Regions from separate parts of the Streptococcus sp. D7B5 genome, predicted to be linked through region 2. Evidence: predicted binding sites of a transcription regulator. Region 2 holds the regulator's gene; each other region holds the start of a gene.
The links. The regulator CtsR, encoded in region 2, represses protease genes until heat stress. The targets are predictions, from matches to a motif close to TTGGTCAAAAAAGGTCAAANA.
Positions count from the first base shown of each region.

Region 1 (4,483 bases), 580 kb from region 2:
CAGTTTCACTTGCTTCCCCAACCATACGGATGTTGAGAAGGCCAACGACAGTACCGATAAGCTTACTCAAACGACCATTTTTGACCAAGTTATCGACTTTAGCAAGGACAAAGAGCAACTTCGTTTTTTCTTGGTAGGCTGTGATAGCTTCAACAATTTCCTCATAAGAAAGTCCTTGATCAATCAAACTATTGATTTTCTCGACAATCAAGTCAACTTCCCCACCTGCAGACAATGTATCAATCACATGAATCTGAGTGTCAGGATGTTCTTCAAGGTAGATATTTTTAGCGAGCTGTGCACTGTTATGGCTACCAGAAAGAGCACCAGTGATGGTAACGACAAAGATATGCTTAGCACCTTCAAATGCACGCAAGTAATCATCAGGGCTAGGACAAGCTGATTTTGAAGCCTCAGAAGTCGCATACATGGTTTCCATCATGTGGTCAATGTCAAGATTGGCATCATCGATAAAGACCTGATCAGCTACTTGAATGGTTAAAGGAACACTAACAAATTCCGTATCAATAGCAGGAGTTGCTAGTTGACGATAATCACAACCAGAGTCAGCTACAATCTTCCAAGTCATAGAAATTCTCCATCTTTGTCACTTATACATTGACAAAGGTTCTGTCTTTTTTTACAATTATATCATGAAAGCCCTTGAAACAAAAGTACCACCTCTCTGTTGTCACAAGTAGAAAGAAATTGTTATGTCTGAACGTAAAATATCTGAAAAATCTCTTGAAAATCTCAGAAAATCAAATCAAGAATCCAATTTTTTAACCAGAGAAGCAATCGAGACGGCTCTTTTGCAACTTCTAGAGAAAAAGGACTTGGCCAAGATCAGCATTTCGGAGCTGGTCAAACGGGCGGGCGTCTCTCGTGCCGCCTTCTATCGTAACTATGACTCCAAAGAAGAGATTTTGGAAAGCGTCTTTAAACGCAGTGTTCATAATATCATGGAACAGCTCAGCCACTACGATGTTAAAACCGACCTCTATTTGGTCTGGGTTCACCTTTTCCGCGCAGCAAAGAAAGAAGCTAAGGTTATCCAATTTGCCCTGGACTACCACTTGGAAAAGATTTTCGTCCAAGCCATGCAGGAATTTCTGGAAAAATACCACGGGAAATCAAAAGGTGTTAGCAGCTACCTCCATTCCTTTTGGAGCTCTGCCATCGTATCAGTTCTGCTCAAATGGATCAAGGATGGCATGAAGGTTCCGGCTGAAAAGATTGCAGATTTACGCTTGCCATTTTTCAAAAAATAGGGGATAAGGAGAAGACTTATGACAGAAAAAAGACTGGCTTGGGATGAGTACTTTGCAGCCCAGGCTTTACTGATTGCCAATCGTTCGACCTGCAAACGTGCCAAGGTGGGAGCTGTCCTCGTTAAGGACAATAAAGTCATTTCAACAGGCTACAATGGTTCTGTATCGGGAACGGAGCACTGTATCGACCACGAATGTCTGGTCATTGAAGGACACTGTGTCCGAACCCTTCACGCCGAGGTCAATGCTATCTTGCAAGGAGCCGAACGAGGGGTTCCCAGAGGATTTACAGCCTATGTGACCCATTTCCCTTGTCTGAACTGCACCAAACAACTGCTTCAGGTTGGTTGCAAGCGCGTGGTTTATATCAACCAGTACCGAATGGATGACTATGCCCAGTACCTTTATCAAGAAAAAGGCACCGAGTTGACCCATTTACCATTAGAGACTGTTCAGACAGCTCTTCAAGAGGCAGATTTGATTTAAAAATTAATTAAAATAAATGGTTTAGACAGCTTTTTAAACCGTTTTTTGATATAATAAGAAGAATAAATTGAAAGAAGGAACTCAGAAAATGGGAAAAATTGAAGTTATTAATCATCCATTGATTCAACACAAATTGTCAATCTTGCGTCGTACAGATACTTCTACAAAAGCTTTTCGTGAGCTAGTAGATGAGATTGCAATGTTGATGGGGTATGAAGTACTTCGTGATCTTCCACTAGAAGATGTGGAAATCGAAACACCAATTACAAAAACAGTTCAAAAACAATTGGCAGGTAAGAAATTGGCCATCGTTCCAATCTTACGTGCAGGTATCGGGATGGTTGATGGTCTCTTGAGCTTGGTTCCAGCCGCTAAAGTTGGCCACATTGGTATGTACCGTGATGAAGAAACGCTTCAACCAGTTGAGTACTTGGTGAAATTGCCTGAGGACATTGACCAACGTCAAATTTTTGTCGTAGACCCAATGTTAGCAACAGGTGGCTCAGCAATCTTGGCTGTTGATTCTCTTAAAAAACGTGGCGCATCAAATATCAAATTTGTCTGCCTCGTATCTGCACCAGAAGGTGTTAAAGCCCTTCAAGAAGCTCATCCAGATGTAGAAATCTTTACAGCAGCCTTGGATGAACGTTTGAACGAACACGGTTATATCGTTCCAGGTCTTGGAGATGCTGGAGACCGCTTGTTCGGTACTAAATAAAATCCCAAAGTAAATAGTGAAACTAGAAGTTCGTTTTTGACTTGAAAGGAGGTTGAGTTTTTGTTTCTGTTTAGAGAATAGAGCAAAAATTTGACCTTTTTTGACCAAAAAGATATAATAGTTCTGTATTGAGTCGTAAGACTAAGAAAATTCAACATTAAAAGGAGAAATGAATGATTCCTGTAGTTATTGAACAAACAAGCCGTGGAGAACGTTCCTATGATATTTACTCTCGTCTTTTGAAAGACCGCATCATCATGCTAACAGGTCCCGTTGAAGACAACATGGCCAACTCCGTTATTGCTCAGTTGCTCTTCTTGGATGCCCAAGACAGCACAAAAGATATTTACCTTTATGTCAATACACCTGGGGGCTCTGTTTCAGCTGGTTTGGCAATCGTTGATACCATGAACTTTATCAAAGCGGATGTCCAAACAATCGTTATGGGGATGGCTGCATCCATGGGGACTGTCATTGCATCAAGTGGCGCAAAAGGCAAACGTTTCATGCTTCCAAATGCAGAGTACATGATTCACCAACCAATGGGTGGTACAGGTGGTGGTACCCAACAAACCGATATGGCAATCGCTGCAGAGCACTTGCTTAAAACTCGTAAGACTTTGGAGCAAATCCTTGCAGATAACTCTGGTAAATCAGTCGAGCAAATTCATGCAGATGCAGAACGTGATTACTGGATGAGTGCCCAAGAAACACTTGAATATGGCTTTATTGATGAAATCATGGCCAATAATTCTTTAAGCTAAGCAACCTAGAAAGCAAACTCGACGGAGTTTGCTTTTTTTGGTATAATAGGGGAAGATTTCTTAGAAAGAGGATTCCTCATGTTTGAAAAAACAAATCGATCAGGATTAATCATCTATCTCTACTATAATCGAGATGCAAAAAAACTTCAGGAATACGGTGATATCTGTTACCATTCCAAAAAACATCGTTACTTGCAGCTCTATGTTCCAACTGAGGAGCTAGATGACTTAGTTGAGAGATTAAGTAAGGAAAGATATATCAAGAAAATTAGACGTTGCCATATTCAAGAGCTAGAAACTCCCTTCGTTGGGAATCTCTATCGGACTGAAGAAAACGTTATCATTTAAAAAAGTTAAACAAATACATTGACAATTTTCTGATAATTCGGTATATTCTTAACATACAATTTTTGAAACAACTATAAGGAGATTAAAAATGAAGAAAAAATTTGCCCTATCTTTTGTGGCTCTTGCTAGTGTGGCTCTTCTTGCTGCCTGTGGAGAGGTCAAGTCAGGAGCGTCAAACACAACTGGAAATCCAGTAGACGAAAAAACAATTAAAATCGGTTTTAACTTTGAAGAGACAGGTGCTGTGGCAGCTTACGGTACAGCTGAACAAAAAGGTGCCCAACTTGCCGTAGACGAAATCAATGCTGCAGGTGGAATTGATGGGAAACAAATCGAAGTTGTAGACAAAGACAACAAGTCAGAAACTGCTGAAGCAGCTTCTGTTACAACAAACCTTGTTACCCAATCAAAAGTGGCAGCTATTGTAGGACCTGCGACATCTGGTGCAACTGCTGCAGCTGTAGCTAACGCTACTAAAGCTGGAGTGCCATTGATTTCACCAAGTGCTACTCAAGACGGTTTGACTAAAGGTCAAGATTACCTATTTATCGGAACATTCCAGGATAGCTTCCAAGGGAAGATTATCTCTAACTATGTAACAAACAAATTGAATGCTAAGAAGGTTGTTCTTTATACTGACAATGCTAGTGACTATGCTAAAGGTATTGCTAAATCTTTCCGCGAAGCCTACAAGGGTGAGATTGTAGCAGATGAAACATTTGTAGCAGGTGATACTGACTTCCAAGCAGCCCTTACTAAAATGAAAGACAAAGAGTTTGACGCTATCGTAGTTCCAGGTTACTACACAGAAGCTGGTAAAATTGTAAACCAAGCTCGTGGTATGGGAATTGATAAACCAATCATTGGTGGTGATGGATTTAACGGTGAAGAATTTG
Region 1 is NZ_CP121467.1:115,630-120,112, forward strand. It holds gene P8P68_RS00555 (DegV family protein) at 1-589, opposite strand, end outside; gene P8P68_RS00560 (TetR/AcrR family transcriptional regulator) at 714-1,271, shown strand; gene P8P68_RS00565 (cytidine/deoxycytidylate deaminase family protein) at 1,290-1,757, shown strand; gene upp (uracil phosphoribosyltransferase) at 1,846-2,475, shown strand; gene clpP (ATP-dependent Clp protease proteolytic subunit ClpP) at 2,649-3,239, shown strand; gene P8P68_RS00580 (YlbG family protein) at 3,318-3,587, shown strand; gene P8P68_RS00585 (ABC transporter substrate-binding protein) at 3,676-4,483, shown strand, end outside.
Region 1: the regulator CtsR is predicted to act here: its motif matches at 2,563-2,583, upstream of clpP (ATP-dependent Clp protease proteolytic subunit ClpP).

Region 2 (4,483 bases):
TATGAGTTTGAACTTAAAGAAGGTGACGAAGTAATCGGAACAGCTAAAAATGCTGCAGACGGTACGGTTACTTTCAAAGATATTGAGTACAAAGAAGCAGGCGACCACACATACACTATCACTGAAAAAGCAGGTAGCGAAGCAGGTGTGACATACGACACTGCTACACATGAAGTGACAGTAAACGTTACAGATAATGGTCAAGGCCAACTTGTTGCAACTGCAACTAACAACAACCCAACCTTCACCAACACATATAAAGCAGCTACAACAACAGCTACTATCACGGCTACTAAAGTCTTGAATGGTAAAGCTCTAGAAGCTGGTAAATATGAGTTTGAACTTAAAGAAGGTGACAAAGTCGTTGCGACAGCTAAGAATGCTGCAGACGGTACTGTTACTTTCGAAGATATCAAGTACGCAGCAGCAGGCAACCACACTTACACTATCTCTGAAAAAGCAGGTAGTGAAAAAGGTGTGACATACGACACTGCTAAACACGAAGTTAAGGTAGCAGTTACAGATAACGGTCAAGGACAACTTGAGGCAGCTGTTACAGGTAACAACCCAACCTTCACCAACACATATAAAGCAGCTTCAACAACTGTAAACATCACGGCTAAGAAAGTCTTGAATGGTAAAACTCTTGAAGCAGGTAAATATGAGTTTGAACTTAAAGAAGGTGACAAAGTAATCGGAACAGCGACAAACGCTGTAGACGGTACAGTTGCTTTCGCAGGTATCGAGTACAAAGAAGCTGGTGAGCACACTTACACTATCTCTGAAAAAGCAGGTAACGAAGCAGGTGTGACATACGATAAATCTACTCACAATGTAACAGTTAAAGTTGTTGATAACGGTGCAGGCAAACTTGTTGCGACTGTAACTGACAACAACCCAACCTTCACAAACACTTATGTTGCATCTTCAACACAAGTAATTTTCTCAGCTAAGAAAGTCTTGAAAGGTGATAAAAAGCTTGTAGAAGGTCAATTTAAGTTTGAACTTAAAGAAGGTGACAAAGTCGTTGAGACAGCTACAAACGCTGCAGACGGTACTGTTACTTTCAAAGCTATTAAGTACAACGAAGCAGGTAAGCACACTTACACTATTACTGAAGTAGATAGTAAGGAAGAAAATGTGACATACGATACTGCTAAACATGAAGTGACAGTTGAAGTGGTTGACAACGGTACAGGCCAACTTGTAACAACAGTTACAGGTAACAACCCAACCTTCACTAACACGTATACTGAACCGAAAAAAGAAGAACCTAAGGAAGGTCCTAAGGGTGAACAGCCTAAGGGAGATTTGCCAAACACTGGTGGAGCAGACTTTACAGCATTCTCTACTATTCTTGGTCTAGTTCTTGCAGCTTTGGCAGGACTTGTATACCGTGCTAAAAAAGTTGACTAATCTCAACTTTGAATAACTAAAAAAGATGGCGACTGTTTTACGGTCCCATCTTTTTGTTTTGGATAGTTTATAATAATCTTCGTAACTCGTTCCCTTTTCCTTTAAAAAAATCAAAAATTTCGGTATAATAGTCAAAGATAGTCAAGGTTCAAAGAAGGAGTTTGATTTACTATGAGATTTAAAAATACATCAGATCATATCGAAGCCTATATCAAGGCGATTTTAGACCAGTCTGGTATCGTGGAATTGCAGCGGAGCCAGTTGGCAGATACCTTCCAGGTTGTACCGAGTCAGATCAACTATGTCATCAAGACACGCTTTACGGAAAGTAGAGGTTACTTAGTTGAGAGCAAGCGTGGTGGCGGAGGCTACATTCGAATAGGCCGGATTGAGTTTTCCAATCATCATGAGATGCTCCGCGATTTGCTTTACTCGATTGGTGAGCGAGTTAGTCAGGAGATCTATGAGGATATTCTCCAGCTTTTGGTGGAGCAGGACTTGATGACCAAACAGGAGATGACCTTGCTGACTTCAGTAGCAACAGATCGTGTCCTAGGGGAAGAATCCTCAGTTGTCCGTGCCAATATGCTCCGACAGCTATTACAAGAGGTAGATAGAAAAGAGAAGTAAGATGAACTATTCAAAAGCATTGAATGAATGTATCGAAAGTGCCTACATGGTTGCGAGCCATTTTGGAGCCCATTATCTAGAGTCTTGGCATTTATTGATTGCCATGTCCAATCACAGTTACAGTGTGGCAGGTGCGACTCTAAATGATTATCCATACGAGATGGACCGTTTAGAAGAGGTTGCGTTGGAACTGACTGAAACGGATTATAGCCAAGACGAAACCTTTACAGAATTACCCTTTTCCCATCGTTTGGAGGTTCTCTTTGCAGAAGCAGAGTATGTGGCCTCAGTGGTCCATGCAAAGGTACTAGGGACAGAGCATGTCCTCTATGCGATTTTGCATGATGGCAATGCCTTGGCAACTCGCATCTTGGAGAGAGCGGGCTTTTCTTATGAAGACCAAAAAGATCAGGTCAGAATTGCCGCTCTTCGTCGCAATCTAGAAGAGCGTGCAGGATGGACAAGAGAAGATCTCAAGGCTTTGCGTCAACGCCATCGCACAGTAACTGACAAGCAAAATTCCATGGCTAATATGATGGGCATGCCTCAAGCTCAAAGTGGTGGTCTAGAGGATTACACGCATGACCTGACGGAGCAAGCGCGCTCTGGCAAGTTAGAACCAGTTATCGGTCGTGACAAGGAAATCTCGCGTATGATTCAGATTTTGAGTCGGAAGACCAAGAACAATCCTGTCTTGGTTGGAGATGCGGGTGTCGGGAAAACAGCTTTAGCACTTGGGCTTGCCCAGCGTATTGCTAGTGGGGACGTACCAGCTGAAATGGCAAAGATGCGTGTTCTAGAGCTTGATTTGATGAATGTCGTTGCGGGAACACGTTTCCGTGGGGATTTTGAAGAGCGCATGAACAATATCATCAAGGACATCGAGGAAGATGGCAAAGTAATCCTCTTTATCGATGAACTTCACACCATCATGGGTTCTGGTAGCGGTATTGATTCGACTCTGGATGCGGCCAATATCTTGAAGCCAGCCTTGGCTCGTGGAACTTTGAGAACGGTTGGTGCCACCACTCAGGAAGAATACCAGAAACACATCGAAAAAGATGCTGCCCTTTCTCGTCGGTTTGCCAAAGTGACGATTGAAGAGCCAAGCTTAGCTGACAGCATGATCATTTTGCAAGGTTTGAAAGCGACCTATGAGAAACACCATCGTGTGCAAATCACAGATGAAGCTGTCGAAACGGCTGTTAGGATGGCACATCGTTACTTGACCAGTCGTCACTTGCCAGACTCTGCTATCGACCTCTTGGATGAGGCGGCAGCAACAGTGCAAAACAAATCCAAGCATGTGAAAGCAGACGAATCCGACTTGACTCCAGCTGACAAGGCCTTGATGGATGGCAAGTGGAAACAAGCTGCCCAGTTAATCGCAAAAGAGCAGGAAGTCCCTGTCTATAAAGACTTGGTTACAGAATCCGCTATTTTGACCACCTTGAGTCGCTTGTCAGGGATTCCAGTCCAAAAACTGACTCAGACTGATGCGAAGAAATACCTGAATCTGGAAGCGGAACTGCACAAACGTGTCATCGGCCAAGATCAAGCTGTTTCAAGCATTAGTCGTGCCATTCGTCGCAATCAGTCAGGTATTCGTAGTCACAAGCGTCCGATTGGTTCCTTTATGTTCCTAGGGCCGACAGGAGTCGGTAAGACCGAATTGGCAAAGGCTCTGGCAGAAGTCCTCTTTGATGACGAATCAGCCCTTATCCGCTTTGATATGAGTGAGTATATGGAGAAATTTGCGGCTAGCCGTCTCAATGGAGCACCTCCTGGCTATGTGGGCTACGAGGAAGGTGGGGAGTTGACCGAGAAGGTTCGCAACAAACCTTACTCAGTGCTTCTCTTTGACGAGGTAGAAAAGGCCCATCCAGACATCTTTAATGTCCTCTTGCAGGTTTTGGACGACGGCGTCTTGACAGATAGCAAGGGGCGCAAGGTTGATTTTTCAAATACCATTATCATCATGACGTCAAACCTTGGTGCGACGGCTCTTCGTGATGACAAGACGGTCGGCTTTGGGGCCAAGGATATTCGTTTTGACCAGGAAAATATGGAAAAACGAATCTTTGAAGAGTTGAAAAAAGCTTATCGACCAGAGTTTATCAACCGTATTGATGAAAAGGTGGTCTTCCATAGCTTAGATAGCAAGCACATGCAAGAAATTGTCAAGATTATGGTCAAACCATTGATTGCTAGCCTGGCAGAGAAAGGTATCGACTTGAAACTGCAAGCTTCGGCACTGAAGTTGCTAGCTAGTCACGGTTACAATCCAGAAATGGGAGCTCGCCCACTTCGCAGAACCCTGCAAACAGAAGTGGAAGACAAGTTGGCAGAACTTCTTCTCAAGGGAGAATTGGTGGCAGGTAAGACACTTAAGATTGGTGTCAAAGCAGGCCAGTTAAAATTTGATATTGCTTAAAAA
Region 2 is NZ_CP121467.1:1,508,030-1,512,512, forward strand. It holds gene P8P68_RS07370 (FctA domain-containing protein) at 1-1,416, shown strand, start outside; gene P8P68_RS07375 (CtsR family transcriptional regulator) at 1,588-2,046, shown strand; gene P8P68_RS07380 (ATP-dependent Clp protease ATP-binding subunit) at 2,048-4,480, shown strand.

Region 3 (4,483 bases), 600 kb from region 2:
ACCATACCCATCTTTTCACGCATAGCAAAAAGATCATTTTTCTTATCTGTGATATCAACTCCTTCAAAGATAACCTTGCCTTTACTTGCTTCTTCAAGGAGATTCATCGAACGAAGGAGAGTTGATTTCCCGCTACCTGACGGACCGATAATGACCACAACTTCTCCACGTTTAATCTCAAGATTGATGCCTTTTAAAACTTCATTTTTCCCAAAAGACTTATGTAGTTCTTCAATTTTAATCAAGGTTTCTGTCATTATTTCTTGTCTCCTTGTCCAATATGTTTTTCAAATGCTTTCAACGCCACTGTCAAAACAGAGGTCATAATCAAATAGTAAAAGGCTGCAAATAAAAGAGGAGTCAGCGGTAAATAAGTTGTTGTTGCTACTGTCGTTGCACCATTCCACAACTCCATAACCCCAATCGCAGACAAGAGGGAACTATCCTTGATAATGGTGATAAATTCATTTCCCAGAGCTGGAAGAATATTTTTGATAGCTTGTGGCAAAATGACATAACGCATGGCATTTTTCGGACGAATACCTAAAGAATATGCGGCCTCTAACTGCCCTTTAGGAACCGCATTGATCCCAGCACGAACAGTTTCTGAAACGTAAGCTCCACTATTCATAGAAATAATCAGAATACCAGGAATCAAACGAGAAAGATCAACTCCTAAAATTCCCACTTGGATAGTCGGAGCATTGATATGCATAAGAGCAAAGGCAATCATTATTTGAACCATCATCGGCGTCCCACGGAAGATCCAAACATACACATTTGCAAACCAAACGAGCGGTTTAAAGCGTGAACGTTGGGCAAAGGCCAGTAACACACCTATAATGGTCCCTAAGCAGACAACAAGGATAGAAATCAATACGGTAATCAGAGCACCATAGTTAAAATATGGTAAATACTTTGGTAAAAAAGAAAAATTCATATTCAATCAACTTTCTATGTATTAGATTGTATGATTATAACACGAATTGAATTAAAATGCAATATTTTTTCTCTAATTTTACCAATTAACTTGATAGAATAGAGAAATAGAGAGAAATCACAGTTTTTTTCTAGTCAACTACCTCTTGTTTATGGTAAAATAGAAACGATAAGAAATGGAGGAGAATCAAAATGGAATCACATTTGGTTAGAATCATTAACCGCCTAGAAGCAATGACAAAAGATGGTGGAAATCTAAAACGTAATTTTGAACGTGAAGGTGTTGTTGTCGCAGAAGTTGCATACAGCCACGACGAAGAAAATGGATCACTCTTCACCCTTCGCGATGTAGAAGCTCGTGAAACTTATACCTTTGATAGCATTGATTTAATTGCAATGGAGATCTACGAACTCCTTTACTAATATAAAAACAACGGGCAGTAAGTCCCGATGAATGAGAATCCTTTTTGTCACCACAAATGGGATTTTTTCTTACCTTCAAGCTGCTTAATTCTCCATAAATCCTTCTTTTAAAAACGACCACTTCCCAATCTTTTTACTTGCTTTACACCTTAATCATGCTATAATGAGAGTATAAAACTTTGACTATTCTTGACCTTTTTCTTAGACCAAGAATAAGAATGAAATGAGGTAGATGTATGCTCTGTCAAAACTGTAAAATAAACGACTCAACAATTCATCTGTATACCAATATCAATGGACAGCAAAAGCAAATTGATCTTTGTCAAAATTGCTATAAAATTATCAAAACAGATCCAAATAATACCCTCTTTAAAGGAATGACTGACTTAAATAATCATGACTTTGATCCATTTGGCGACTTTTTCAATGATTTGAACAATTTCAAACCTTCTTCTAATAACGTCCCTCCAACTCAATCTGGTGGGGGATATGGAGGAAACGGTGGTTATGGACCTCAAAACCGCGGCCCACTTCAAACACCTCCTAGCCAAGAAAGAGGACTCCTTGAGGAATACGGTATCAATATTACTGAGATTGCTCGTCGGGGAGATATTGATCCTGTTATCGGTCGAGATGAGGAGATTATCCGCGTTATCGAAATCCTCAACCGTCGAACCAAGAACAATCCTGTCCTCATCGGAGAACCGGGTGTTGGTAAAACAGCCGTTGTGGAAGGTCTAGCTCAGAAGATTGTCGATGGCGATGTTCCTCATAAACTTCAAGGCAAGCAGGTCATCCGTCTGGATGTGGTCAGTCTAGTCCAAGGAACAGGGATTCGAGGCCAATTTGAAGAACGTATGCAAAAACTCATGGAAGAAATTCGCAAACGAGAGGACATCATCCTCTTTATCGACGAAATCCATGAAATTGTTGGTGCAGGATCTGCTGGCGATGGCAATATGGATGCAGGAAATATCCTCAAACCAGCCCTTGCCCGTGGTGAATTGCAACTGGTTGGTGCCACTACTCTCAATGAATACCGCATCATTGAAAAAGATGCTGCTCTAGAGCGCCGTATGCAGCCTGTCAAGGTAGATGAACCAACTGTCGAAGAAACCATTATCATCCTTAAAGGAGTTCAAAAGAAATACGAAGACTACCATCACGTCAAGTATACTGATGCTGCTATCGAAGCTGCTGCAAATCTTTCCAACCGCTACATCCAAGACCGCTTCTTGCCAGACAAGGCTATTGACCTGTTGGACGAAGCTGGTTCTAAGATGAATCTGACACTGAACTTTGTTGATCCTAAAGTGATTGATCAGCGCTTGATTGAGGCTGAAAATCTCAAGGCTCAAGCTACACGAGAGGAAGATTTTGAAAAGGCTGCTTATTTCCGCGATCAGATTGCCAAGTACAAGGAAATGCAGAAAAACAAGGTGACCGATCAGGATACTCCAATCATCAGCGAGAAAACAATCGAACATATCATTGAGCAGAAAACCAATATCCCTGTTGGAGAACTCAAAGAAAAAGAACAGTCTCAGCTTATCCATCTAGCAGACGACCTCAAGGCCCATGTTATAGGTCAAGATGAAGCTGTCGATAAGATTGCCAAAGCCATCCGTCGTAATCGTGTTGGACTTGGAACTCCTAACCGGCCAATCGGAAGCTTCCTCTTTGTCGGACCAACTGGTGTCGGTAAGACAGAACTCTCTAAACAACTAGCCATTGAGCTCTTTGGCTCTGCTGACAGCATGATTCGCTTTGATATGAGTGAATACATGGAAAAACACAGTGTGGCTAAATTAGTCGGTGCCCCTCCAGGTTATGTTGGCTATGATGAAGCTGGTCAGTTAACGGAAAAAGTTCGTCGCAATCCTTACTCACTCATCCTTCTCGATGAGGTCGAGAAAGCCCACCCAGATGTCATGCACATGTTCCTTCAAGTCTTGGACGATGGTCGTTTGACTGATGGGCAAGGACGCACAGTTAGCTTTAAGGATGCTATCATTATCATGACCTCAAATGCGGGTACTGGTAAGGCCGAAGCCAGCGTTGGTTTTGGAGCTGCTCGTGAAGGACGTACCAACTCTGTTCTCGGTGAACTCGGTAACTTCTTTAGTCCAGAGTTTATGAACCGTTTTGACGGCATCATCGAATTTAAACCTCTCAGCAAGGACAACCTTCTCCAAATCGTCGAACTCATGCTAGCGGATGTCAATAAACGCCTCTCTAGCAACAATATCCACCTCGATGTGACAGACAAGGTCAAGGAAAAGTTGGTTGACTTAGGTTATGATCCAAAAATGGGGGCACGCCCACTCCGCCGTACCATTCAAGACCATATCGAGGATGCCATAACAGACTTCTACCTTGAAAATCCAAGTGAAAAAGACCTCAAGGCAGTTATGACAAGCAATGGCAATATTCAAATCAAATCTGCCAAAAAAACTGAGAAAACAGAAGAGATTGCTTCTGAAATAGAAGAATAAATCTATATAACAAGTGCAGAAAGTCTATCATTTTCTGCACCTTTTTTACTAAAATAAATGTAAAACCTTGACAGCTTGCCCCTCGTCCATTATGATAATAATAAAGACACTAGAGAATGAGGAAAAAGCAATGGCAAACCCAACTTATGGTGATAAAAAAGAGAATGTGACCTACCAGCCCCGCTATGGTGTGTACGCAGTTATTCCGGATGCGGAGAAAAAACAAATTGTCTTAGTTCAAGCTCCCAATGGTGCTTGGTTCTTGCCAGGTGGAGAGATTGAAGCAGGCGAAGATCATCAAGAAGCACTGAAGAGAGAACTAATCGAAGAACTTGGCTTTACAGCTGAGATTGGAACCTATTATGGACAAGCTGATGAGTATTTCTACTCTCGCCACCGTGATACCTACTACTACAATCCAGCGTATCTCTATGAAGCTATTTCTTTCAAAGAAGCACAAAAACCATTGGAAGATTTCAATCATATTGCTTGGTTCCCTATTGATGAAGCAATTGAAAAACTCAAACGTGGTAGCCATAAATGGGGAATTGAAGCTTGGAAAATCCAGCATGGAATTGGCTAAAATACACGATTTTATCCAAAAAAGTGCTATAATAGAGTTAGAA
Region 3 is NZ_CP121467.1:137,876-142,358, reverse strand. It holds gene P8P68_RS00690 (amino acid ABC transporter ATP-binding protein) at 1-257, opposite strand, end outside; gene P8P68_RS00685 (amino acid ABC transporter permease) at 257-940, opposite strand; gene P8P68_RS00680 (DUF1797 family protein) at 1,132-1,362, shown strand; gene P8P68_RS00675 (ATP-dependent Clp protease ATP-binding subunit) at 1,599-3,857, shown strand; gene P8P68_RS00670 (NUDIX hydrolase) at 3,988-4,440, shown strand.
Region 3: the regulator CtsR is predicted to act here: its motif matches at 1,539-1,559, upstream of P8P68_RS00675 (ATP-dependent Clp protease ATP-binding subunit).

Region 4 (4,483 bases), 260 kb from region 2:
TCCATCAACAGCACCCTTTATGTTATAATGAAAGAAGAAAACTGAAAGGATTTACCATGTCAAAAGAAGTTATTGTTGAAAGTTTTGAACTTGACCACACCATTGTTAAAGCACCTTATGTTCGCTTGATTGGGGAAGAAACGGGGCCAAAGGGAGACATCATCTCCAACTTTGATATTCGCTTGGTACAGCCAAATGAAGACTCTATCCCTACTGCTGGGCTTCACACTATCGAACACCTCTTGGCCAAACTCATCCGTACCCGAATTGACGGCATGATTGACTGTTCACCATTTGGTTGTCGCACAGGCTTCCACATGATTATGTGGGGTCGCCATACCAGTGCTGAAATTGCAGCTGTTATCAAGGATTCGCTCAAGGAAATTGCTGAAACCACTACTTGGGAAGATGTCCCTGGAACAACCATCGAATCTTGCGGAAACTACAAGGACCACAGCCTCTTTTCTGCTAAAGAATGGGCAAAACTCATCCTGGAACAAGGAATCTCAGATGATGCCTTTGAGCGCCATGTCATCTAAACACAAAAAGGAACCAGCTTTTAGCTAGTTCCTTCTTTTTTTATTCTCAAAATCTTGAGTTAGGCTTTTTCACGAATAACCAAAACGCCATCTTCCATATCTGCTTCCAAATGTTTAGCATCTAGATGATCCAAGTGGAAGTCCGTCACCTTATCACGAATTTGTTGTTCAACCACGCGACGGAGAGGACGAACACCCATAACTTCGTCATAGCCTTCTTCTGTGATAAAGTCCTTAGCTGCTTGGCTGACTTCCAAATCAATGTCTTTCTTAGCCAAGGTTTGGTTGACTTCAGCCAACATCAAGTCCACAATCTTAGAAAGGTCTTCCTTATTCAAGTGTGAGAACTCGATAACTGCGTTAAAGCGGTTAAGGAATTCTGGACGGAAGTATGGTTTCAAACGATCCATTAATTCTGGTTTATCTGCATCTTCTGTCAAGTTAGCTTCATAGCCAAATCCAGCATTTGATGTCGCGATAATGACCGTGTTCTTGAAGTTCACTGTATTTCCTTGACCATCAGTCAAACGACCGTCATCCAAGACCTGAAGGAGAAGGGTGATTACTTGAGGATCCGCCTTTTCAATTTCGTCCAAGAGAATGATAGAGTAAGGATTACGACGAACACGTTCTGTCAAAGTATTGCTATTGTCATCATAACCCACATAACCTGCTGTTGTACCGATTAACTTAGATACAGCTGTGCGGTCACTGTATTCAGACATATCCAAACGAATGATAGCATCCTTAGTTCCAAACATATCCAGTGCCAATTGCTTAGCGAGCTCGGTCTTACCAACCCCAGTTGGACCTACAAAGAGGAAGCTACCGATTGGGCGATTGCCTTCATCAAAACCAGCACGGTTACGACGAATAGCACGAGCCACTGCTTCTACTGCCTTATCTTGGCCGATAACCTTGTGTTCCAAACGATGAGCCATATCTTTTAGGCGTTCGATATCAGATGCCCCCATTTGAGAAACTGGGATACCAGTCATACGCTCTACGGACTCGGCCACATCATTGACAGTGGCAGTCACTTTCATGTCTTCTGTGTGGTTTTCGACTTTTTTCTCTAATTCTGCAATGCGAGTTTTAGCATTGAGAGCTGCTTCAAAGTCTTCTGCCTCAACTGCTTTTTCTTGCTTGTCTTTTTCTGCCTCAATTTCCCGTTCAACAGCATGCACATCTGTTACAGGATGTTGAGCTGCCAAGTGAGCAGCCGTTACGTCTACAAGGTCAATAGCCTTATCTGGCAAGCTACGTTGAGGAATGTATTGGATAGAATAATCCACTGCTGCTTTCAAGACTTCGTCTGGCAAGATGACATTGTGGTGTTGTTGATAGAGGTCACGAATCCCTTGAAGGATTTTAAAGGTATCCTCTGCTGAAGGAGCATTGACCTTGACTTCGTTGAAACGACGAGCAAGAGCTGCATTTTTCAAGATGGTGTTACGGTATTCGTCTTGAGTTGTCGCTCCAATAACGGTCAATTCACCACGAGAGAGAGCTGGCTTGAGAATGTCCGCAAGCCCTTTAGAACCACTGTCTCCTCCGATTGAGCCAGCGCCAAGGATTTGGTGAATTTCATCAAAGAAGAGGATAATATTCCCTGCTTCTTTTACTTCATTGACTAGATTTTGAACGTTTTCTTCAAAGCTACCACGGTATTGAGTACCAGCCTCAAGACCTGAGATATCAATAGAAATAATTTCCTTGTTCTTGATGGCAGCCGGAACATCTCCATTCACAATCGCTTGTGCTAGACCTTCTACAACGGCTGTCTTACCAACACCTGCATCTCCGACCAGAACAGGATTATTTTTCGTACGACGTGAGAGGATTTCAGATGTTTCTTGAATTTCCTTGTTTCGTCCGATAACAGGATCCAACTTGCCCTCACGAGCTTCTGCGGTCAAGTTACGACCTAGTTTAGCAAGGACACCGTCTTGTTTCATACCTGAAGCGTGTTGTTGCATTTGCACATCAGATTCTGCATTTCCTGGCAATTGACCAGTTGCACGATAGTGAGCAAATTCCTCAGGTGTCACTTCACGTCCATTAATCAAGTAGCGACGATTTTCAGAACTATATCCTCGCATACCTCCCATCAATTGGTTAAATAAATCATCCATGTTGTTAAAGTTATTAAAGTTGTTGTTCATATTCTTTACCTCGTTTATTCTTAATTATATGCGATCTCTGATATTGACTATCTTTGACCTTTGTTTTAAAAATTTTAGACTAGCTAACTAGCTACCCTACGTATAATTTCTGGTTTTTCTTTCTTAAATAAGCCTTTTATCATCTTCTTTTCAAAATCTGTTAGATTTAACATAGGCCTCACCCCTTTCTAGGGTATCTATCATACATTTTCAAGAAATAGGATCATTGAAAATGAAGTTTTCTAAGGAATTCATTTTCCTTATGTTTCTACTATACCACTTTAGTCAGTAAAAGTCAATAACTTTTTGACCAAATTTGACTATTTTTTTAAAAAATTTTTTGAAGTACAAAAAAAGCCCCTAGAAAACGAATTTTCTAGAGACTTCCTCTATCAAGTTTAAGAGAGAAGAAATATTCTCACTTACCAAGTTTCATGTTTCTTCTACAAAAGCTTAAGCTTTGCGTTTTACGAAGAATACCAATCCACTCAATGCCAAGACTACAAATCCAAGCGCAGAAAGGACAGAGGTTGCTTCCCCTGTGTTTGGAAGTTCAGCTTTACCTTTAGTCTCAGTAGCTGGAGGTGCTGGTTTTGGATCCTCTTTTTGTCCTGGATCAGTCGGTTCTGTTCCTGGAGTTGGATTTGTTCCTGGATTATTTGGCGCTGGATCTGGCGTTGGTGCTGGATCTGGCGTTGTTCCTGGATTATTTGGAGCTGGATTTGGTGTTGGTGCTGGATTTGGTTCTGGTGTTGGTGTTGGAACAGTGTATTTATTTGTAAATACAACTGCTTTACCATCTGCATATGAGACAGTCGCAGTCAAGAGACCTTGACCATCCGCAACTACTGTTACTGTTACAGTATGCTCAGTCTTATCGTATTCAATACCCTCTTCAGTACCAACTTTTTCAACCAAGGTATAAGTGTAAGTACCTGCTTCTTCGAATGAACGAACAAAGGCTACTTTACCTTCGGCAGTATTCTTAGCTGTAGCTACAACGGCACCTTTCTCTTTCAATTCGAAAGTATAAGCGTCTGTCGCAAGTTCTTTACCTTCAAGTTTCTTAGTTGCTTCAATCGTAGCTTCTACTACTGGTGCTTTGAAGCTATTCTTGAAGACATTACCTGCTGGATATTCAACAGCTGCCTTCAAAGCGTTGGTTGCTGCATCTTTGGTTACTTTTACCACCGCAGTCTTTTCTGTATCATAAGTAATACCAGTTGCTCCAGCATTCACTTCTTTTACAGTATAAGTATACTCACCTTCTGCATCATAGTTGATTGCATTAAATGTTACTTTTCCACCTTGGTTTGTTTTTGTATCAATTTTTTGTCCATCTTTGTACAATTCAAATTGGAACTCACCATCAACCAAAGTACGACCAGTCAATTCTTTCGTAAATTCAAGTGTTGCTGATGTAGCTGTTGGCGCCGGTGGAACTGGTGCTGTATAAGTATTTGTGAAGACCCGTTCTGTATCCGCATCTTCTACAGTCGCAACCAATTGGCCTTTACCATCATCCGCAACAGTGACGAACACTTCATACGCATTTTGATCATAAGTGATTGTTTTATCGTCACCAGCTTTTTCAGTAATAGTGTAAGCGTAATCGCCTGCTGCTGAGAAAGTGACGTTGAAGACAACTTCTCCTGAGGCAGTATTCTTAGCCGTAGCTACAAGGTCTGAACCTTCTTTCAGTTCAAATGTGTAAGCATCAGCTTCAAGCGCTTTACCTTTCAAGACTTTCTTAGCTTTGATTGTAGCTTGTGCAGGTTC
Region 4 is NZ_CP121467.1:1,768,224-1,772,706, reverse strand. It holds gene P8P68_RS08645 (S-ribosylhomocysteine lyase) at 57-539, shown strand; gene P8P68_RS08640 (ATP-dependent Clp protease ATP-binding subunit) at 599-2,704, opposite strand; gene P8P68_RS08635 (FctA domain-containing protein) at 3,158-4,483, opposite strand, start outside.
Region 4: the regulator CtsR is predicted to act here: its motif matches at 2,755-2,775, upstream of P8P68_RS08640 (ATP-dependent Clp protease ATP-binding subunit).